One region of the Paenibacillus sp. W4I10 genome, then DNA from elsewhere that is predicted to be linked to it. Evidence: riboswitches for the same ligand, from Rfam matches in the RefSeq annotation. Region 1 holds a riboswitch; each other region holds the start of a gene.
The links. Region 1 has a riboswitch for cyclic di-AMP ahead of QF049_RS23270 (resuscitation-promoting factor). Riboswitches for the same ligand answer to the same signal wherever they lie in the genome.
Positions count from the first base shown of each region.

Region 2: another riboswitch for cyclic di-AMP. It lies ahead of QF049_RS05585 (3D domain-containing protein); the one in region 1 lies ahead of QF049_RS23270 (resuscitation-promoting factor).
Region 3: another riboswitch for cyclic di-AMP. It lies ahead of QF049_RS12995 (C40 family peptidase); the one in region 1 lies ahead of QF049_RS23270 (resuscitation-promoting factor).
Region 4: another riboswitch for cyclic di-AMP. It lies ahead of QF049_RS16380 (HAD family hydrolase); the one in region 1 lies ahead of QF049_RS23270 (resuscitation-promoting factor).

Region 1 is NZ_JAUSXX010000001.1:5,152,169-5,157,891, reverse strand. It holds gene QF049_RS23280 (HD domain-containing protein) at 137-1,414, shown strand; gene QF049_RS23275 (TatD family hydrolase) at 1,747-2,517, shown strand; cyclic di-AMP (ydaO/yuaA leader) riboswitch at 2,759-3,012, shown strand; gene QF049_RS23270 (resuscitation-promoting factor) at 3,286-4,470, shown strand; gene rnmV (ribonuclease M5) at 4,626-5,171, shown strand; gene rsmA (16S rRNA (adenine(1518)-N(6)/adenine(1519)-N(6))-dimethyltransferase RsmA) at 5,176-5,723, shown strand, end outside.
Region 2 is NZ_JAUSXX010000001.1:1,210,461-1,216,183, reverse strand. It holds gene QF049_RS05610 (DUF4178 domain-containing protein) at 1-82, opposite strand, end outside; gene QF049_RS05605 (DUF350 domain-containing protein) at 106-507, opposite strand; gene QF049_RS05600 (PspA/IM30 family protein) at 603-1,274, opposite strand; gene lpdD (prenylated flavin chaperone LpdD) at 1,386-1,727, opposite strand; gene QF049_RS05590 (polysaccharide deacetylase family protein) at 1,882-2,673, shown strand; gene QF049_RS05585 (3D domain-containing protein) at 2,782-3,453, opposite strand; cyclic di-AMP (ydaO/yuaA leader) riboswitch at 3,456-3,652, opposite strand; gene QF049_RS05580 (amino acid ABC transporter ATP-binding protein) at 3,871-4,593, opposite strand; gene QF049_RS05575 (ABC transporter substrate-binding protein/permease) at 4,580-5,723, opposite strand, start outside.
Region 3 is NZ_JAUSXX010000001.1:2,940,791-2,946,513, reverse strand. It holds gene QF049_RS13015 (hypothetical protein) at 1-329, shown strand, start outside; gene QF049_RS13010 (hypothetical protein) at 449-667, shown strand; gene QF049_RS13005 (carboxymuconolactone decarboxylase family protein) at 813-1,142, shown strand; gene QF049_RS13000 (hypothetical protein) at 1,213-1,914, opposite strand; gene QF049_RS12995 (C40 family peptidase) at 2,039-2,503, opposite strand; cyclic di-AMP (ydaO/yuaA leader) riboswitch at 2,509-2,640, opposite strand; gene pelA (pectate lyase) at 3,069-4,022, shown strand; tRNA gene QF049_RS12985 (tRNA-Leu) at 4,196-4,279, shown strand; gene xynC (glucuronoarabinoxylan endo-1,4-beta-xylanase XynC) at 4,416-5,723, opposite strand, start outside.
Region 4 is NZ_JAUSXX010000001.1:3,619,053-3,624,775, forward strand. It holds gene QF049_RS16360 (zinc ribbon domain-containing protein) at 1-109, opposite strand, end outside; gene QF049_RS16365 (organic hydroperoxide resistance protein) at 320-739, opposite strand; gene QF049_RS16370 (Nramp family divalent metal transporter) at 1,139-2,434, shown strand; gene QF049_RS16375 (HAD family hydrolase) at 2,577-3,260, opposite strand; gene QF049_RS16380 (HAD family hydrolase) at 3,439-3,837, opposite strand; cyclic di-AMP (ydaO/yuaA leader) riboswitch at 3,953-4,128, opposite strand; gene QF049_RS16385 (glutathione peroxidase) at 4,498-4,977, shown strand; tRNA gene QF049_RS16390 (tRNA-Leu) at 5,127-5,209, opposite strand; gene QF049_RS16395 (urease accessory protein UreF) at 5,654-5,723, shown strand, end outside.

The DNA.
Region 1 (5,723 bases):
CCTCAATGTCAGCTTTGTCGATTTGGAAAACGACAAAACTACTTAATTCGACAAAGTTCGTCATATAGTGTCGAATCTTAGGTGAATCGCAGAGCTCAAAGCGTTAATATAAAAGAGATTAAAGGAGTGAGTCGACATGGAACAACGTTTAACGGAAGAGAAAGTATTCAAAGATCCGGTACATAATTATATCCACGTGCAAGATCCGGTTATATGGCAGTTAATTAACACCCCGGAATTTCAGCGTTTACGCCGGATTCGTCAGCTGGGCACATCTTACCTTACCTTTCACGGAGCAGAGCATAGTCGGTTCTCACATTCACTAGGTGTTTATGAGATCACACGCAAGATCATTTCTCAATTTGAAAGAAGTCATTATTCGGATTGGCCGAAGGAAGAAAAGATTGTAGCTCTGTGTGCAGCTCTACTTCATGATCTCGGGCATGGGCCATTCTCTCACTCCATCGAGGAAGCTTTTGACATGAATCACGAAGAATGGACTTGTCGCATTATTACAGGTGATACCGAAGTAGGGGCGATCTTAAGACGGTATGCTCCTGATTTTCCTGAGAAAGTAGCGTCTGTCATTCAAAAAACGTATGAAAAGCCGATTGTGGTGAACTTGGTGACCAGTCCGCTTGATGCAGACCGAATGGACTATTTGCTCAGGGATGCCTATTTTACAGGTGTAAATTACGGCACGATTGACCTTGATCGTATCCTTCGGATGCTGCGTCCTTATCATGGGCGGATTGTAGTCAAGGAGTCAGGCATGCATGCTGTGGAGGATTACCTCATGTCTCGGTATCAGATGTATTGGCAGATTTACTTCCATCCGGTAACTCGTAGTTCTGAAATTATATTGCGGCAAATATTCAAGCGAGCAAAAACACTCATACAGCATGGTTTTAAATTTCGCTTCATGATTGATCCACTCCCTCAATTATTTGCAGGAGAATTATCCGTAGATGAATATTTGCAGTTGGATGAAGCCTTAATTCAGACGGCATTTACGCAGTGGCGCAAGGAGGACGATACTGTTCTAAGTGAGTTATGCGAACGTTTTATGGATCGCAAGTTATATAAGTATGTAGAGCTTGAACAGGTCGACTTGACAATGATGGAAGAGATTCGGGAAGCTTTTGTACAGGCTGGTCTCGATCCCGAATATGATCTTGAAATTGATTTTCCCTCGGATAATCCGTATGATGTGTTTCGTCCGGATGAATCTACAGATAAGCAGATTCTTCTTCTGGATCGACAGGACAATTTACGTGAGTTGTCAGAAGTATCTGACATTGTCCGTTCCATCAGTGGGCTTCACCGAGGGAAACATCATTTGTATTACCCGCAAAACAAGGTGGATGCGATTATTCACGAATTACCGTCACATATACGCCCCTATTTCTTGTAATCGTGTGGGTATAATCCGATGAAGAATTTCGATATCAAAACACTTTCTAAAAGAGCTATTTTTCATGATACAGTAATCTGCTTTAATGGGGCGTATATGTAGATCGACATAATTTTGTAAATGCAAGCAGGAAGAATGAGCACAATTAGCAATATATAGATCAGAATATCCGTATATCTTCTATATATTGTAGTTGTGAAGAAACAAACGTAATGATGTAATACACAGATACCCAAAATGTTTTATGTATGAGTCATTGAATTATTGAATTTTACAAATTTGATTTTGAAAAAGAAGATAGTCGTTATTTCGACATGAAGGGAGATACAGACATGATGCTGTTCGACACACATACACATCTGGATGCACCACAATTCGACGAGGACCGCGAGGACATGATTCAGCGTGCTGTGGATGCAGGAGTTGGTCGCATGATCAACATTGGTTTTAACCGGGAGACAATTCCAACCACAATGAAACTCGCTGAAACATATGACTTTATATATGCAGCTGTAGGGTGGCATCCCGTAGATGCGATCACAATGCAGGAGGGCGATTTGGAGTGGATTGCATCTTTATGCAAACATGAAAAAGTGGTTGCGATCGGTGAGATTGGATTGGATTATCATTGGGATACTTCACCAAAAGAAATACAGCATCGCGTATTACGACAACAAATTGCTTTGGCGCGTGAAGTAAACATGCCGATTGTCATCCATAATCGGGATGCACATGAGGATATCATAAGAATTTTGCGTGAAGAGAAAGCGGGTGAAGTTGGTGGTGTGATGCACTCGTTCTCGGGCAGCTGGGAAACAGCCAAAAGTTGTCTCGATATGGGCTTCCATCTCTCCTTCGGAGGACCGATCACATTCAAAAATGCAAAGCAGCCAAAAGAGGTGCTGGCGAAGGTTCCTATGGACCGGTTTTTCATTGAAACAGATGCTCCATATTTGACACCTCACCCTTATCGTGGAAAGCGAAATGAGACAGCGCATGTACGTCTGGTTGCAGAGGCTGCTGCGGAAATTAAAGGCATTTCGGTGGAGGAAATTGCTGCAATAACAACCAAAAATGCCATGGAACGATTTGGAATTCGTTAAAAAAACGAGCAAATGAGGTGAAAAAGGCAGGTAAGCGGAGGTAATTTGCCCTTTGATCCAAATAAATCAAGAATATTACAATATTTTAACCAAATATTCAGAAAAACGTACTTGATCAACGCTTTACAACATGCATCAAAACAGGATATCATCTTTTCAGTGAATTGTTGTGCGGAAAATTGGACAGATGTTCGGGGGATGAACAAAGGGACACTTTCCGATGAAACAACATTACTTTCATGAATCAGTCTCGCTGAGTCTCCGTTAACGGAGAGCGGGGGAACCAATAGGGCTTAAACATCGGTGTATTTGGCCGATGCGCAACGTTCGCTGACCCAAAAGCAGCGAAGGGAACTGCGAAGTCGTATTTGATTTCTTCTTTGGGTCTCGGGGTGAATTCAAGGGCGTCCGCCATGAGCGGGTGACCCAAGATAGGGCGGCTCTCTTTCGCCCGAACCCGACAGCTAACCTCGCAAGCGGAAAAAGAGAGGCAACCTCGTGCATGAATTTCCGATATTCAAAATCATTCGGAAGCCACGAAAGAGTTCCTCTTACACTCTTTCTTTGGCTTTTTTGTTTTTGAATAAAAGAAATATTGTCATCATACGGTAGGTATTCAGGAGGATGACATCATGTTGCGAAGATTGATTCATGGTGCAGAACCGGATTATGTTGGTCCAATCTGTGTTCTGTAGAAAATTTGGTATAGTCACGTCAAAGACATCATGCATTACTTTAGACGGCGAGGCTATGAAGGAGGACGGAGAAGTGGGCACATTCCAACCAGAAGAGACCCATGAGTCACGATCATCCAGTAAGTCTTTCGCGTTGCGGTGGAAGCATGAGAACATGCGTCAAATGGCATTGATCGCGATTTTCTCAATTGCGCTTACAATCATGATCTTGTTAGTCGTTTACGGTCAGGCCGGGAAACAAATTTCACTGGTTATTGATGGCAAAGCTCAGGTGGTAGAGACTCGTACAGGAATGCTTCAGGAAATGCTGGAGGAGCAGTCGATCACAGTCAGCCCTCACGATAAGGTATCCATGTCCATGAATGGGGCGATTACAGATGGAGACCGAATCGTTATTGAGCGGGCCGTTCCAGTTAACATTACGGCAGACGGAGACACCAAGACTCTGTATACAACCGATTCATCGGTAGAAGATGCAATTCAAAAATCAGGTATTCAAGTTGAAAGTAATGATAAAGTGTATCCGGCGCTTGGAACTTCGATCAAAGCGGATATGAAGATTCGTGTAGTGCGCGTAACAAAGCGTACAGTGGATGTAGAACATCCGATCGCTTACAAAGTAATTAAAACGGCTGACCCTAGCTTGTACAAAGGGGATAACCGTGTCGTTGTGAACGGCAAAGAAGGCAAACTTGTACAGCACATCGAAAAGGTATTTCAGGATGGAGAATTGGTCTCCAAAAAAATGGTCGGCAAATCTGTCGCGAATAATCGTGTAGATAAAGTGATTGCTGTCGGCACCAAAGCAAAACCGGTCGTGAAAGAACCAGAGATTCAGACCGTATCAGCTCAGACTTCAACAACCAAAAAGGCTACAACAACGAACTCGAAGAAAACATCTGCCTCGGGCAGCAAAGTAATTACCGTATCCGGGACTTCTTTTAAATACTCCAAAGTACTTAAAAATGTATCCATGACTGCCTACTCTTCCGAAGAGCCTGGCATTGGAACTAAAACAGCTTCCGGTACTCGTGTAACGGAAGGACGCACCATTGCGGTTGATCCCAAAGTCATTCCAATTGGCTGGTGGGTATATATCGAAGGTCTGGGATTCCGTCGTGCGGAAGATACAGGCGGTGCCATTAAAGGCAACAAAATTGATGTGTATTATGACAGTGTGAAGCATGCCCTGAATTTTGGACGTAAGAAAGGCAAGACGGTCTACGTGATCGGTCCGGTGAAGCCGGAAGCGAACTAAAATCGTTTTACTTTGAAATGGGAATGCTATAAAATAGTTGCATGAATGATTCATGCGGAATATGCGGCGGAGGAGTCTGAATTCAGTCTCCCCCGCCGTTTGGCAGAGAAGAGGATATTCCTCTTCTTTTTGCGTTAGAAAGGAAGAAATGGAACATGATAAAAGAAGTCATTGTGGTGGAAGGCCGTGACGATACGGTAGCCATCCGTCGGGCCGTTGAAGCCGATACAATAGAAACAGGTGGATCAGCCATCAACCAACGCATTCTGAAGCGGATTGCGCTTGCTCAGGAGAGACGGGGAGTCATTGTACTGACAGATCCGGATCATGCTGGCGAACGCATTCGTAAAATTATTGCGAATAAGGTCCCTGGCTGCAAACATGCCTTCATTCCGGAAGCCGATGCAACGCGCAAAGGAGACATTGGAGTGGAGAATGCCTCACCAGAGGCGATCCGTCATGCTCTGGCGCGTGTACATACTTCATACGAAGGTGCTCCGAGCCTGATCGATTGGGAGGACCTGATAGCGGCAGGACTTATTGTGCATCCGCAGGCTGCTGCACGTCGCATGGAGATGGGCAATCTGCTGGGCATCGGATATTGTAACGGTAAGCAGTTCCACAAACGTCTCAGTGTATTTCAGATTACACGGGAAGAGTTCTCTACAGCATTAGCGCAAATTGAACGTGAAGGGTTGTGAGCATATGAAGGACATGGAAGAGACGATAGAAATTGCAACGCCCAAGCGAACCAAAGAAATTATTCAAAGACACGGATTCTCATTTAAGAAAAGCCTGGGTCAGAACTTTCTGATCGATCAAAATATACTGAATAAAATCGTTAATGCGGCCGATTTGGACGAGTCCAAGGGCGCATTGGAGATCGGGCCGGGTATTGGAGCCCTTACAGAGCGGCTGGCTCGGGTAGCCGGTCCTGTCACAGCCGTAGAGATTGATCAGCGCTTGATCCCCATCCTGGGAGAAGTGATGCAGCCTTATTCGAATGTACGTGTTCATCATGGGGACGTGCTGAAGCTTGATCTGGCTGAGTTGTTTAATACGGATTTTGCATCCGTGGACAAAGTCAGTGTCGTGGCTAACCTGCCTTATTATGTAACGACTCCAATCATGATGAAACTGTTGGAAGAGAAGCTGCCGGTAGACAGCATTGTTGTCATGATCCAAAAAGAAGTGGCTGAACGCATGGCTGCTGCACCGGGATCAAAAGACTACGGCAGTCTGAGCATCGCAGT
Region 2 (5,723 bases), 3.9 Mb from region 1:
GTGCAAGCTGAAGCATCGTTTTCTCTGCCTGCGGTGGTTCAGGTTTTGTTAGTATTCCTTTAATTCGTTTCCATACACTCATGAGAATTACTCCTGTTCCTTATCTTATAAACAAGCTGCAATAATCAGTGCGCCCACGATATGTAAAGCGCCAGAGAACAACCCGTATCCTGTCTTCCCTTGCTGAATTCCTGTATCCAGATCCAGATTGGCCCATTTGCGAATCATAAAGTGTACAACACTCTCCAGAATCAACAAAATGATAAAGGATACAACGGAGACCAACAATGCTTCTCCAAGATGACCAGCCGTAGAAATGGACGTAGCGAGTACATACCCTTGTGCAAATAATTTCATAACCATCCGTGTAGTAACGGCCATATTGCCAGCCTTAACTTCAGCAAAATCCTTATATTTCGTGAACAGTGAATCTACATACATCAAGACAAACAGCAAAACCGAACCAGATCCGGTCCAGACCAGCATCGCCAAAATATTCAAATCCATTTACACAGCCCCCACATATCAACATGAACCGCATTTAAAAGCGAAGGAGAAATACTCTTCTCCTCCGCTGGTTAACCCTGCTGACAACCAAGGTATTAGTTCTTATTATCGTACTGTTTCATCAATGCTGCGAGTTCGTCTTCAACAGCCTGATCTTTACCCAACTTCTCGAACTCTTCATCCAAAGACTTGCCTTTGGATGACATTTCGTTACTTGCTTCCGCCTGTGCTTCCATCTGCATCATTTTCTCTTCCATACGCTTCATGCCAGCACTTGCAGTATCAGAACCAAACCCATTCAACGCTTTGTTGATTTCCGTTTGGGCTTTTGCTGCATTGTAACGGGCTACCAGTGTTTCACGTTTGTTCTTCATTTGAGTCAACTGCTTACGCATCTCGTCGAGCTTGCCACGCAGGTTATCTGCAGAAGCCTTGTTTTGGTCATAGCTGGTTTTGTACTCAGCCATCTTCTCTTCAGCAGCCTTTTTCTCTTCCAGGGCACGACGAGCCAAATCTAGATTCTGAGCACGTGCCGCCGTATGCGCCTGCTCTTCACGTTTCTTCACAAGAGCTTCCTGCTCTTCGAACAATTGCTTGAATTTCTTCTCAATGGCAATCTGTTGAGCTACTGCTTTCTCCGCATCTTCCAGATCCTCTTGCATGTCACGGATATATTGGTCCGTCATCTTGATTGGATCTTCCGCCTTGTCAATAATGGCGTTGATGTTAGACATGGTTAAATCACGCAAACGTTTGAAAATGGACATTATGTTATTCCTCCTAGTCGATATTACATCGTATATAACCATACATACGTAACAATCTACAACTCGTTTCAATTTTAGCAAATAAAATCAAAACATTCGATGGCTCTTATGTCAGGAAGACCGCTTATCTTTGTTCAGATGATCCTCCATCAACCTCTCTGCAGTCTGCACGATTTCGTCGATCTGCATCCGCGTGATGGAATCAAAATGAATACCCATGATCACCGTAACGGTTACTTTCAGCTGCAGGGCAGCCTTTCGGGCAAGCCGCTCACACAGCTCTTGTTCCTTATGCCCCGGAATATGTACCGTCGTCCCGCTGACGCGCTCATGATCCACGTAGAACGTGGCTACGGCACCAATATGCGCCTTTCCTCCGGTAACGAGAAAAACCTTATCCTCTCCTGCTTCAATCACCTGTAAACGTATGGATTTCAAATCATATGTACTCATATCCTATCCACCTATCCTTTTCTATATGTTTTATATGGAGGAATTATGGCTGTCATAAGCTAAATCCGCAATGAAACTTCTCACACTACGCATATTTTATGAGACCCCCGGGCATACCAAGGAGAACGTCATTTTGGAAAAGGAGGCCGTTATTATGCGTGTACGCCTCATTATGCTGATGGTTATCGTTATTTTTCTCGGGGGATATCATGCTCCAGTTTCATCACGGGATGGTTCAAGCCCGCCAAGTGAATCAGTATCAGGTTCGGATTCTACGGAAGAAAAACAACTGACATTGGGACAGTTACGTCAAAAATATGCCGATACGTTCAAAACCAATGGTCCTTCAACCAAGAAGGTTGCACTGACTTTTGATGATGTACCTGATCCACGATTTACTCCCCAAGTGCTGGATGTATTGAAGAAATACAATGTCAGAGCTACATTCTTCATCGTGGGTAGTCGTGCTGAGAAACATCCGGATCTGGTGAAACGCATCGTTAAGGAAGGGCACATGGTTGGTAATCACAGCTACAATCATCCTGAATTCAGTAAGCTGTCGATGAATGCCTTTCGTAAACAAATTCTACATACCGGAGATATTATTCAACGTTTGGCGGGATATACGCCCAAGATGATTCGGCCGCCTTATGGAGACATTAATGAAGAACAGCTGAGATGGGCTGCCAAACAACACTATAGCATTGTGAACTGGAACGTAGACTCCCTGGACTGGAAAGGCCTTTCAAAGGAACAGGTGAAAGATAACATCCTGTCTGCCGTGAAGCCTGGCTCCATCGTTCTACAACATGCTGGAGGCGGTGTAGGATCAAATCTGAACGGTACGATTGAGGCTTTGCCTGAAATCATTGAGGAATTGCGTAATCGGGGATATGAACTGGTCACCTTGGACGAAATGCTGGGATTGCCAAAGGCCAAAGATTAGAATGACCGTGATAGCAAATAAATGAGAATATTAAAAGGGTGCTGTTCAATCGCGAATTAGCGACTGGCAGACACCCTGTTTGAATTCATTTTAAATTTTATTTTCTCTCTACTTCAGAATGTACAGCTCGATATCCTGAAAACCAAATGAGCTTACAGACTGTTTGCTACCCGGGATAAAGATATCAATCCGGTGACCCTTGATTGCACCGCCCACATCACGTGCTGTGGCTACAAAAGCTTTTTTTGGCAATCCTGGATGGCTGTGACCAGTTACCAGTACTTTGGTTCCGAGTGGAATTACACTTGGATCAACTGCAATCGTACCCAGTTCAAGGTCATTTCCGAAATAATCGACTGCACCCCAGCCTCCATTTTCAGACGGATCTGCAGAGTATGCCGTTGCTTTTACGTTCACAGCTTTGCTGTAATCGAATGTTTTACCCCAGGCCTGAACCACTTTGTTATCTGCATTAACGTCCAAGCTCGCTGTGGTAACTGTTTTGGCTTGGGTCTTGCTCTCCGTCGCCGCGGCAGCTACATTGTTTGCCTTACCGGGAATCGTAATTTTCAAACCACCATAAATGTTGTAAGGTGAAATGTCGTTGTTTGCTTTAACCAACGTGTTCATTGCTACTCCATATTGTTTTGATAAGGTGTAGAAGGTATCCCCTTCTTTGGCCACATGAACTGAATCGGCGTGAGCCGGAACGGCTTGAATGAGCATTGCTGTTGTCAATAATGCTACTGCTGTTTTGGCTATACGTTTCTTGTTAATCATGGTCTTCCTCCCTCATTATGCCTGCGAAGTTAGTTGTCGGATTCGGATGAGGAGCCCACCCTATAGGTTCTTCATTACATTTGAAACGTTATGTACCCCTAATTCACCCCAAGCAGTGTGCTGTAGTTCTTCCCCCTGCACAATCTGCATCGTTACATCCCCCGCACTCCCTGTCCGGTAGTTTCGGCAGAGTTCAATATATCACAATTTTGTAACCTGAACTTGTAGTAATTCTTGCCAAATGGTTTTTAGCATGTCATCAACTGTAAGAATACTGGATAATTCAGAAAATTTGGGCGAACCGACTTCTTTATATTTGGTAACAGAAAAGTTACATTTCGAATCTTTAAGTGATTAATGCGCATAAAAAATAGCGTTACCGACTCGAAGTCAGTAACGCTATTTGAATTACTTCATTTAGAGTACTTTGGCAAGAAAATCACGTGTACGTGAATTTTTCGGTGCTCCAAACACCTCATCTGGTGTTCCCTCTTCTACAATAACCCCGCCATCCATGAACAGGATCCGGTCTCCCACTTCACGTGCAAAACCCATCTCATGCGTTACGATGACCATGGTCATCCCGCCTTCTGCAAGACGTTTCATGACATCCAGCACTTCACCGACCATCTCGGGGTCCAGTGCCGAAGTAGGCTCGTCAAACAGCATCACATGCGGCTGCATGGCCAATGCTCTTGCAATGGCGATCCGCTGCTTCTGTCCACCGGACAGCTGATTCGGGAATGTATCTTTTTTATCGTACAAGCCCACGGTGTTAAGCAGATCAGCGGCAATTTTCTCCGCTTCCTGAGTGGATTGTTTCTTCACTTTAATCGGAGCAATCGTGATGTTTTGCTCTACCGTTTTGTGTGGGAACAGGTTGAAGTGCTGAAACACCATGCCCATTTTCTCACGAGTTGCGTTAATATTGTGTTTGGGGTCCGTGATTGACACGCCTTCAAAATCAATCTCTCCCGAGGTAGGCTTTTCCAGCAGGTTCAAACAACGCAAGAATGTACTTTTACCTGAACCGGAAGGGCCGATGACCACAACAACCTCACCTTTGCCAATCGTCACGTTAATGCCCTTAAGCACATCGTTATTACCATAAGATTTGTGTAATTGTCTAACGTCTATCACTTGCACTCAACTTCCTTTCCAGTCGTCCCAGCAGCTTGGACAAAATGAACGTCATTACAAAGTAGATGGCTGCTGCAATCAAAAATGGACTCAATCCTTGGTACGTAATGTTTTTGACTACACTTGCCTGATACATAATATCCACCATACCGATAACGGAGATAATGGAGGATTCTTTAATGATAGTTATGAATTCATTACCGATCGCTGGTAATACAGCTTTGAAGGCTTGTGGCAATATGATATAACGCATCGCGGCGCCTCTGCCCATACCTAATGAACGCGCTGCCTCCAACTGACCACGATCCACACCTTGGATACCCGCACGGAAAATCTCCGCCAGATAGGCACCACTATTGATTGAAAGTGTAATGATACCTGCCTGAAGTGCAGTGAAGTTAATGCCAAAGCTCAGGGAAAAACCATAGTAAATAATCATCAATTGTACCAGCATCGGTGTGCCACGGATCACTTCAACGTAAGCAGTACCGATCCAGCGCAAGATTGCAGCGTCATGCAAACGGAACAAACAGATGATCAATCCAATAATTACCCCGAAGATAACCCCAAGTGCAGACAACAGAAGTGTGTATCCTACACCTGTAGCATAGAAACTTTTATATTCCCAGAATACTTGGAAAATATTTTGTGATTTGTTCGCTTTATCCGCCATCAAGAGGCTGGCGTCCGTCACCATCTGATTGATTTTATCTTCACTTTTCAATCGCTCCAGTGTTCCATTTACTGCAGCTAGCAGCTCGGTATTACCTTTGCGAATCCCGATTGCCGCTTCTGCTTGCTCTTCGTCCGGAACAGCAGCAGCAAGTCCAATGATATCGTCCAGATAACCTGCAGCAACGGTATCTTCAACGATTGCCGCGTCAATGCGTTTTGTTTGCAGTTGAAGCACGATATCCGAGATTTTATCAAGCGCAGTAAGCTTCGCTCCTGGAATACTCTGTCCGATCGTTTCCTGAATGGAGCCTTTCTGAACGCCAATTTTCGCATTTTCAAGTTCTGCCATGGTTGGATATTTGTCTTTATCCACATTGCGAACCATAATCACTTGTTTTGATTTATAATAGGTGTCGGAAAAATCGATACTTTTCTTCCGCTCATCCGTCGGCGTC
Region 3 (5,723 bases), 2.2 Mb from region 1:
TGGGGAACCAACCGGCAACAGAACAATTTTTTAATGATAAGCTGGCGGAATCGAAAGTTCATTTTGAACGTGCCCTGGATTGTAAACATACGGAATTCGATGACCTTTATCCCTATATGATTGAACATCCTCAATTTTTCTGGTACAAACGCTATGTTGCCTGGTCAGAATTACTGACGATTGTAGGCTTGTGCGAAGAGTTGTCCTTCTCTTGGAAAGAACAATTTACACCGCATCAAGTGGAGTACCTTGAAGAACGTGTGATGTCCGCCAAAGTGCTTGATTTTTGGTTCGAGAAGAACGACAGCAAAGAGCACGCGCAGCGGTAACTTTCAGTCGGGACATAATTTCGAATGACATGACAGTCCAATACAGTCACGTGAGACCTAAATGACATTTCATTTAGGTCTCTTTTTGTAAATAAATTTGGAATATAGGAGCCATGAAGATGATCAGTGATACAGAACTGGACGCCCTGCGTCTGTCAGGTGAGAAAGTAAGAGTAGTACGGGACGAGTTGGAATCTAACGATGTAACCGGGATTGTTGTTGCCTGGGATGGCGAGCAGGTACTTATCCGGCGTCAGAATCGACGTGTAGTTAAGCTGGATCGCAGTTACAAATATCAGCTGTTCAGCGAGCCTCGCCAGAGTCCACTTGGTGAGTAGCAATCGCTTATAATTGAGCAGGGACGATGAGCGTTTAAATGTTTGGAATTACCATGATTTCTTGGCATAATTGACTCACTCGGGAGAGAAGATAGGTACAGTGAGGAAGATCTGTAACTATAGCCGAGAGGGTGTGCTACGAGCCATGACATTGATGAATGATAAAGTTCATGCCTACAAGGATCAGATTGGAGCATTAAGCGATGTACTGCCAGGTGTGGTGAAGTCATATCATGAGTTTACCGGAGAATGTTTCCAACCTGGCGTGATTGATGCCAAGACAAAACAGCTAATTGCGCTTGGTATTGGATTGTTTGCCAACAATGAGGTATGTACCTTCTACCATGTAGAAGAAGCCCGTGCCAAGGGAGCAACAGATCAGGAGATTATGGAGACCGTAGCCGTGGCCGGAGCTGTTGGAGGAGGACATGCCCTGTCTCAGGGTGCGATGCGAGTGCAAAAGGCACTGCATTAATATAAAAAAACATTGTGAAACAGTAACAGGGTTATACTTCCCTTCAATATGGGAGTATAACCCTGCTTTTTTAAAGATCGTTTTTACTTTCTTTACTGTTTGCTTTTTTATTATACTTGTCCACATCAGCAAATTTCTCCATAACGGAGTAGTTTGCTGTATAGTTTATTGTGGAGTACCGTTCAGGACGAAATTCAATCTTAGAGCGATCAGTATCCCAGAAATATGTAATGGAATTATCGAAGGTCTTACTTCCAGGCTGACCATATTTATTCGTTAGCTCTTCCAGAATTTCATCAGAATCCTGACTATTTAACATACCAAAATAATATGTGGCCTCGTGGAGCAAGAAGTCATCTAATGGATATTCATCTGCTGCATTTTCCATTTCTTCAAGGCGCTGGTCCATTATTTTGTATATCTCTTCTTTCCTTGTTTCTGTTGTATTGGGGTTATTTAATTCCTCTGATAATTCCTTTCCTTCTTCCATCTTTTCCAGAATGCTATCATTGTCTAATAAATCAATAAAAACGTATTTGGCATCTGCTTTCTTACCCAGAACTACAAGATTAGAATATTCGATACTTTTCTCATGTTCATTATGTACGTCCTCTTCATAGCCTGAGTTCCCATTCTTTTCTTCGGCTGAAATGACTTTGTCGATCTTGGTCCCCCATGAAACATCTCTAAAATCTTTTTCGTTCTCACTACTGCAACCTAAACTACCTATTACTAAAATAGCAAAACTTAAAACAAACATTAACTTTTTCAATTGTTCTCCTCATCTCCTTTTATTTCCTAAAACATTTTACATTGTTTAAGAAAGCAGTTGAAGACAAAAAATGGTTAAACAAAAAAGGCATCCGGTTAATAACCGATGCCTTTTTGTATGTGAATTACATTTTACCTAACATTTTATCATACATAAACTGTCCAGTTACCCGACGTGCTGTTACGTAACGATCATTGAAGTATGGATTCGATAACTTCGTGATGCTTACACCTTTACTGCTGGAGGCATGAGCGAATTGTCCGCCGCCGATATATACACCTGTATGTGAAATGCCTTTGCCCATCGTATTGAAGAACACCAGATCACCTGTGCGAATGTTGCTTTTCGATACAGGCGTACCTGCTTTGGCTTGCTGCTGTGAAGTACGTGGCAATTCAATGCTGTATTTGTTGAAAAGATATCTCATAAAACCAGAACAGTCGAAGCCGGCTACAGTCGTGCCACCCCATTTGTAAGGTATACCTGTCATGTTGTTCACTACGGAGTTGATACTGCTTGCCTCTGTGCTTGTTGCCCCGGATGTAAATAATACAGCTGCTCCAAAAATGGAGATAATCAGTTTTTTCAAAATCAATGTTCTCCCTTCGATGCCTACGGAGTTAGCTAAGGGTTCGGTAGAAGGTTCCCTATATTTCCTATGTATAAGAATAATTCACCCAAATTGGTTCCCCCGTTTTCAAACATGAAACTCGGCAATGAATAATTAAGTTTTTGTAACTATTTGAAACTATATTGCATAAATGCGTAATTGTCAAACCCATTTAAAACCCTTCGTAATACCTCAATGTTAGCGGAATTAAGGTTTTTATATGAAAGAAGGGATCAAGTTTGGGAATCATTCATGACAAAAACGTCATTAATGATTCGTTTAAGACGAATTTGGATAAATAAATAGGTTTGTCATGAGTTAAAAGAACTATCCCGTTATGTAGAATTAGAGAGATTATATTCATTAAGTTGCATATATTGACAAAAATCGAATTTTTGCATATTATCTGATTATCCAATCCACATATTGGATTAAAATTGATTTTATTATGCGATAAATACAAATAAAGGAGGTTTGGGGGCGTATATCATAGGTAAAGTAGAAGTGGAAGATTTATAAAAATGAACATAGGAGAGTGTTACATTTGAAAGCGAAGAAAATAATTACTTTTGTCCTGGCATGTACGATGGTGTTCTCAGCAGTTGGAATGGCAGTTCTTCCTGTAGGGACGGTATCTGCTGCGGATGCATCGGGTACTACAGCGAGTATTTCTGATATTTTGAAGAACCAGCTGCCGGATGGAGGTTGGAGAAAAGATTATAAACAGACAAGTGGAGAGTGGGCGAAGTCCACGATTGACAACAAGGCTACATACTCAGAAATTAGAAGATTGGCGAAGGAATTTAAAAAGACAAATGATCCGCGATACTCCACAGCTGCAATCAAAGGAATTAACTTTTTGATCAACATGCAGTATTCAAACGGCGGATGGCCACAAGTTTACCAAAGCTCCGGATATCACAAGCACATTACCTACAATGATGATGCCATGATTAATGTAATGATCATGCTGGATGAAGTAGCAGCACGCAAAGGTGATTTCTCGTTTATCGACAGCACACTTGCTAACCGTAGTAAAAATTCAGTTGCCAAAGGTGTGGAGGCGATTTTGAATACACAAGTCGTTTCAGGTGGTAAGCTGACAGCATGGGGACAACAACATGATTCCAGTTCCCTTAAACCAGCGAGCGCAAGAATCTACGAAGTGCCATCGCTGACAGCTGGAGAGAGTGTAACGATTGTTAAATTTCTGAAAACCAGACCTGCTAACGCTAAAATTACCGCATCCATTAAAGGAGCGGAGGCTTGGTTTAACAAGGTGAAAATTACGGGGTACAAATATGAAAGAGCTAATGGAGATAGTAAAATTATCGCTGATTCCAAAGCTGCACCAATTTGGGCACGCTTCTATGAGATAGGAACGGATAGACCAATCTTTATTGGTCGTGACGGGGTAGTTAAATACAAATTAAGTGATATTGATAAAGAAAGAAGAGGCGGTTACGCATGGTATGGCAACTGGCCTTCCAAGCTGTAATTTGCAGTATGCTTCCGTTTTAATGAACCAAGCTATTAATAGTTAAAGGTAAAACCCGAATCGACATGGACGTCTGGTTCGGGTTTTATTGTTATTATTTTCAGTGTTGACATGATAGATTCCGCATGATATATTATTTCTTGTCGCCGATATTGATCACGGAGATACAATATGCGGTCGTGGCGGAATTGGCAGACGCGCACGGTTCAGGTCCGTGTGGGCTAACCCCCGTGGAGGTTCGAGTCCTCTCGACCGCATCTAATAAAAAGACTCCTTAAGCTAACGCTTAAGGAGTCTTTTTTTGCATTTTTTGATATAACATTAACTTAGATTTGAGTACTTAGTGCTTAGCTGCACGTACAGCAAATGTCTTCCATTAGCCATACGGAACGTTTATTGTGCTGCGGTAACATTAACGCTGTCAATATTCGGTCCTTCGGATCCGGTGGTGACCACTTTCAATGTATTGGTCCCCGTGTTCATGGGGACCTGTATTGTTTTTTCAACCCATGTGGACCAGCTTCCCGTAGCCGGAAAGGGCTCGTTGCTAATGACTTTGGTTCCGTTCACAAAAATGTCGATGTTCCGAGTGCCGCTTTCCAGCGCATAACGAAACTTTACATTTTTGGTGCCTGTAATCGTATTGTTAATGGCGTTCCATTGAATGGCTGAACCAGTCATTGCATTGAAGTTAACATACCCGGAGCCAGTGTAACCTGGGTAGATCGTTTCAATGGTAGCATCCGTAAGAGTTGTTCCGGTCTCGGCTTCATAAGTAGTGCCACTACCTGTATTTCCGCCGTTATTCCCGCCAGTAATGTTGGCAACAAACGTTGTTACGCTTTGAGGTGGGAGCTGTGCCGTGAAGGCTCCATTGGATACGTTAAGCGAGGCCCCGCTTGCCAGGTTGCGACTGCTGTCCGTAATCCATGAGGACACCGTGGAGGCATTACCATTTTGCAGAACGAATTTTTGGCTTGTGGCCGAAGTTCCACGGTTAATTGCTACGACAACGACCTTGTTATCCCCTTTGTAGGCAGAAACAAATGTGTTCGTATCCGGGTTTTTGGTTGCATCCACTCTGAGATAGCCAGGCCGTACAAATTTGGAGAAATGGGCCATATTATACCCGCGTTTGCTTATGGTACCGTCCTCTTTCATCGGACCATACTGTCTGCGGATGTACCACCACACATAGGCCTGGAAATCACCTTCTACCATGGCATTGTGCATGTGATAGGAAACTTCTAGTGCTTCAGGCCAGCGGTCTGCTGAATTGTTGTCACTGTTCGGAACATACACCTCAGTCATCCACAGTTCTTTGCCAGCTCCTTTTTGCTTGAAGAGAGGGTAGGCAAAATTCGAAATCTGAGTTCCGTACGTATGTGCTCCCAGAATGTCCATGTTGGCAAGGGCCTGCGGATCATTCAGGATTGGGTCGGATATGTTCTTTAAGTACTGGAAGGATTCAGGTGCCATGACTTTGGTACCTTGAATGGAACCAGCATTTTCTTTCATGAATCGAAGGATCTCTTGTGGAGTCCACCAGGTCCAGTCATGAGCATAATCCGGTTCATTTTGTACCGAAATGGCATACAGATCTACACCGTTATTTTTCATGTAGGATACAAAGTCGTTCAGATGTTGCGCATATGCGGCATATTTGTCGTATTTCAGACGTTTGGCATTGGTGTCACCATT
Region 4 (5,723 bases), 1.5 Mb from region 1:
ACATCTTGCTCAGGCCTGCTCCTGACATGGAAACTTCCTTAATGTTACAATCCGTCCCCCTGCATTTCGTACACACAAATCGCCGCTCGATCATCTCTTCAATACTCATCTTCGTTCCCCCTTTATGGAATGTGTAGCATGAAGTGGGAGTGCAATTATGTAAAATAGTACGCGATCTGGCATCTAATCTCCTGCATCATGTCCATATATTATAATCAACACAAAACCCTGCCGATTGCCAGCAGGGCTTTGTAGTCGAACATCAGGTATCTGGGATACCCTGCTCTATATGTTCCCTTGACTTGCCGGGAGTCAAATCTTAGACTACGTTTAAAACAACATCAATGTTGCCACGTGTTGCTTTGGAATATGGACAGAAATCATGCGCCTTGCGGGCCAGTTCCTCTGCTTGACTGTGATCTACACCAGGCATGCTAACGTCCAGACGAACAGACAGCTGGAAACCGTCATCCGCAGGGTCTTTACCAATGGATACGTTACTTGTAACGACCACATCCTCCAATTTCACACCTGCTTTGCGTGCTACATTGGCAAGGGCACTTTCATAACATGCTCCATATCCAGCGGCAAAAAGCTGCTCAGGGTTAGTACCTTCACCACCGGAGCCACCAAGCTCTTTTGGCATTTTCAGGTCATGCTTAAGCACGCCATCCGAAGAAGTCACGGAACCTGTACGTCCACCTTTAACTGTCGCTACTGCTGTATATAAAGCTTCCATTAAGAATCTCTCCCTTATCCATATAGTTTTTACTGCCTTCCTTTCAATTTAAACTTCTGGCTCATTTTGAAACGCAATTTTATATCTTTATCAGCTTTTACAACTTTATTATTTTCATGCATTTCAATGCCATGGCTGTATTTTCCCTAAGGTTGGGTAATATACGGAGGGGCATCTTCAAGCTGCAACCGAAATTTTGTGCTGATACATAAAAGTTGCACTAGACAAAAATAATTGAAGGAGTACAATGTAACAATAAACATAAAAATTTAGATATATCATGAGCGGTTTGTTCCGCAACAATATTTCCAAATCAATAATTCAAAGTCAGGTGATTATCGTATGAGTAAAAAAAATCCGTTCAACGCTCCTTCAAGAGAATCATTGTCTACTGCGGGCATGGCCCCTTCCCTTGGAGAAGCACATAGTTCCATGAAAGTTCCGCAGAATGCTGCATGGTGGAAGAAATTCCTCGCCTTTGTAGGCCCAGGATACCTCGTTGCCGTAGGTTACATGGACCCCGGGAATTGGGCAACAGATATCGCAGGCGGCTCGCAGTTCGGGTATACCCTGTTATCCGTTATCCTGTTATCGAACCTGATGGCCGTTGTCCTTCAGTCGCTGGCTGGCAAGCTCGGCATCGTCACTGGACGGGATCTGGCTCAAGCCTGTCGTGAACGATTCAGCATGCCTGTTGTCATGATGTTATGGATTCTGTGTGAACTGGCCATTGCAGCTACCGATCTGGCTGAGGTCATAGGTTCTGCCATCGCATTAAAGCTGTTATTTAACATACCCATGTTATACGGCGTTATCATCACTGCAGTTGATGTACTCCTGATTCTTGTACTGCAAAACAAAGGCTTCCGCGCTTTGGAAACTCTCGTCATTGTGCTGATGGCAACCATTGCCCTCTGCTTCGGTATTGACCTGTTTCTGGCAAAACCGGATATGGGCGGTGTTCTCCATGGTTTTGTACCAAATGTTGAGATTCTGCAAAACCCGGCTATGCTCTATATTGCCATTGGTATTATAGGAGCAACCGTGATGCCGCATAATCTGTATCTGCATTCTTCCATTGTGCAGACGCGTCAGATCGAACAGACACCACAGGGTAAAAAAGAAGCTATTCGGTACTCGACCATGGATTCTACAATCGCGTTGACACTCGCCCTGTTCATCAATGCGGCCATCCTGATTGTATCTGCTGCTGTATTCCACAGTGCTGGTATGACGCAGGTTGCCGAGATCGCAGATGCCTATCATCTGCTGACACCTCTATTGGGTACTACGGTTGCAAGTATTCTGTTCGGTGTGGCGCTATTAGCATCAGGTCAGAACTCTACCCTTACAGGTACACTCGCTGGGCAGATCGTTATGGAAGGTTTCCTGAACATTCGAATTCCGGCTTGGCTGCGCAGACTGGTCACACGTCTGATCGCCATCATCCCGGCGGTAATTGTGACAGCCATTGCAGGAGAACATGGCACAGAAGAACTGCTCATTTTGAGCCAGGTCGTGCTGTCTCTTCAATTGCCCTTTGCTGTAATTCCCCTGGTGATGTTCACAAGTGATAAAAAAAGCATGGGTGCATTCGCCAACAAAATGTGGCTCAAAATCATCTCATGGTTCATTGCAGCTGTTATCGTTGTGCTGAATGTATATCTGATCATTCAAACGATCCGGCTATTCTAATCTCGTTCTAATCGACTAAATACTAAAAAGGCTGATCAACTCTGGTATGCAATACCCAAGTTGATCAGCCTTTATTGTTGCAATACAGCAACATGTTTCCTTTTATAGTAAAACTCAAACTCCAATAAACAACCATCTAAATCTAATCCTGATTTGGTATCAGTAATGGCAGGAGTTGATCCAATGAATCCACAGTCCAATCCGCACGTTTGTCATCCGATAGTTCTGGCTGGAATCTTCCGTAACCCTGCATAATTCGAATCGTACGCATGCCCAGCTTCCGAGCAGGTATAATGTCGTTATCGATCCGATCGCCGATCATGACGGCTTCCTCCGGTTTACAACCGGCCTGCTTCAAGGCCACAGCGTATAACTCAGGGTCTGGCTTGGACACTCCTTCTTCAGCCGAACATGCCAGAACATCAACATACTTCCGCAACCCGTAGCTCTCCAGTCTCTCTTCCGTTCCAGGACTCTGATTGGCAATAATACCAATGCGATAATGCCGTGACAACTGCTGAAGAACGGAATCCGCTGAAGGAAAAGGACGTTCAAGATCTTTTTGAAACTTCAACTTGTCCTGAATCTGTTTCTGGTGTCCCTCGTCTTCAACAAATGTGCGAATCGCCACTCTCATAGGCCATTGCTCATATTTCTGGTAACAGTTCGCGAACAGTTCGCGTACCGCCTCAATCTTCACCGGATACCCCAATGCACAGGCTTCGCGGACGAACTGTCCGATAATATCATCAACCGGCTCCCATTCATCCACCAGCGTATCTCCAACATCAAAAAACAACCATTTCAATCCACCTACATCCGGCACGCCAATTCCTCCTTGTAAGCCACAGGTGATTCCTGATCCTAATCTAAAAGTTCGCGTTCACCTTTAAACCCATAAAAAAGAAGACTCACCATCATGCATGAGTCTCCTCAAACTTCCGTTTATCGATACATTCAATTATAACAGGCACCTTACACCTGAGCAATCACAAGCTATGGCATTAACCATTGAGGAGAAAGCCAACTTCCCCATTGAGCGAATATACAATCCGGTCTGCGCCCATGCCCCGATAGATGCCCTTAGGATGACTCTGCTCCGTAATGACGCACAGGGATTTCGATGTCCATGAACGGCAGATCTGTAAATAACGACAGGTCAGATTCAGGCTGTTCTCGAAAATAAACACGTTGCCTACGCTGCCCTGCGGCAAAAACCATTTTTGAGCTGCAGCCGTATTCATGCGAATGACATGTTCTACTCCGATTCTACGGAGTCTGCGCTCTTCCCCTGCACTGTTGGTTAGAACGGCAAACGGCATTTTTTTGTACATCAGCAATTTGATAAATTTGCGTCCTGCTTCATTTGGAGCAGTCACTAAGATCATCTCAGTATCCATCATTCGTTCCTCCCTTGGCGTGAAAAGACAACAAAAAAGAAGCGTGGGGGACCAAGGCCTCCCGAACGCTTCTTAAATAACCCATGGCGAAAACACCATGAACCAGCGTACGGCTTGTTGCCTCTCCCTTTAACGCTTACGAGGTTAGCTGACGGATTCGGGCGCGAGAGTCGCCCTATTTCCGGCTGTCACCGGAAAATTCACCCCATGAATGCCTACTGTCCTGGACAGCGCATTCTGTTGGTTCCCCCGTTTTCCACTCATCAATGAATGGAAACTCAGCGATTAAAACATCGTTCGTATATCTTAAGGATAAGATCGAGCGATATTATCGTTTGTTACGTTTTTCAGGTACAATTTAGTTTAAATTGAAATTACGTTATGAATCATACACCCGCGTCATGACGGTGTAAAGTCCGTACAGATCACCGAATCGACAGATTTTCGGCAATACTCACATATAATAGCGCTTACAATAAGGTCATACTCTATCCATCTCTTTAAATCTATCTATTTCTCACTCTGACGAAAATCACTTCGCAATTCATTCACGTATTCTGCACAACTTGCCTGTTTTGATGCTTATAACACCATATTAGTTTTGCAATATTTAATTGTAACCAATATAATATAAGAAAGAGTAAATAAATGGAGGCGATTTAGATGACAGTCTACGATTACAAAGTGAATACCCTTCGCGGTCAAGAAGTTGAAATGTCCGACTACCGTGACAAAGTGCTCCTGATTGTGAATACGGCAAGCTCATGCGGACTTACCCCTCAATTCAAAGGTCTGCAAGAACTGCAAGACAAGTTTCAAGATGCTCCATTTGAAGTTCTTGGTTTCCCAAGCAACCAGTTTGCACAGGAAAAAGGATCTTCCGACGATATTGCCGAGTTCTGTCAGATGAATTATGGCGTAAGCTTCCCTATGTTTGAGAAAATTGATGTGAACGGCTCAAGCGCTCACCCTCTCTTCCAGCACCTTAGCACAGAAGCTCCTGGCCTGCTCGGCTCCAAAGCAATCAAATGGAATTTCACCAAATTCCTCGTGGATCAGAACGGAGAGGTAATTAAACGTTATGCTCCCAAAACAACACCGGACAAGATTGAAGAAGATATCAAAAACTTGCTGCAAAAATAATACATTGGCCACCCACAGCCGGAAGGTAGAGCAGTCTTGCCCCGGTAATGGATGGCTTTTTTTCTCAACTTTGATGTCATACTGTTCGAAAAAGACAAAAAAAAGAAGCTTTCCAATAACGGAAAGCTTCTTTTTAATCGTTCATATGATGCGGTCGAGAGGACTCGAACCTCCACGGGCATACGCCCACTACCCCCTCAAGATAGCGTGTCTGCCATTCCACCACGACCGCATGTCGTAAATAATCGGCAACAGAATTGATTATACCGGGTTCAGAACTAAAAGTAAAGTATTTTTTAATACTACTTTTTCAGCTAGGCATTTTCATCAAAAATCGCATAATCTCGTCATCTTTACCCATGAACTGCATATTATTAGATTTGATCCCCTCTTTTTCGGTAAGAGCCGATCTTGTTGATTCATTTATATGTAGTCCTTCCTTATATATGGCCCTCCCTGCACTTCGCCACAAAAATAACATAATGAGTTATATAAAATAACACAAATATTAAATTCCAGATTTAATCCATTAAATTTCACTGATACCATTGACAAAAAGCGGACATTTATGGGATGATAACTATCATATAATTCGGACTTTTAAACATAAAGCAAACAAAAAGGAATATTAATGTTACTTTAAGTGACATTTAACGAACACAGGAGGCGAATGATTGTGAACCGTGGGAATAAGCTGCTCGATTATGTCAAACTGCTTGATTCCTCTATTCAGGTTGGAGGGTTCA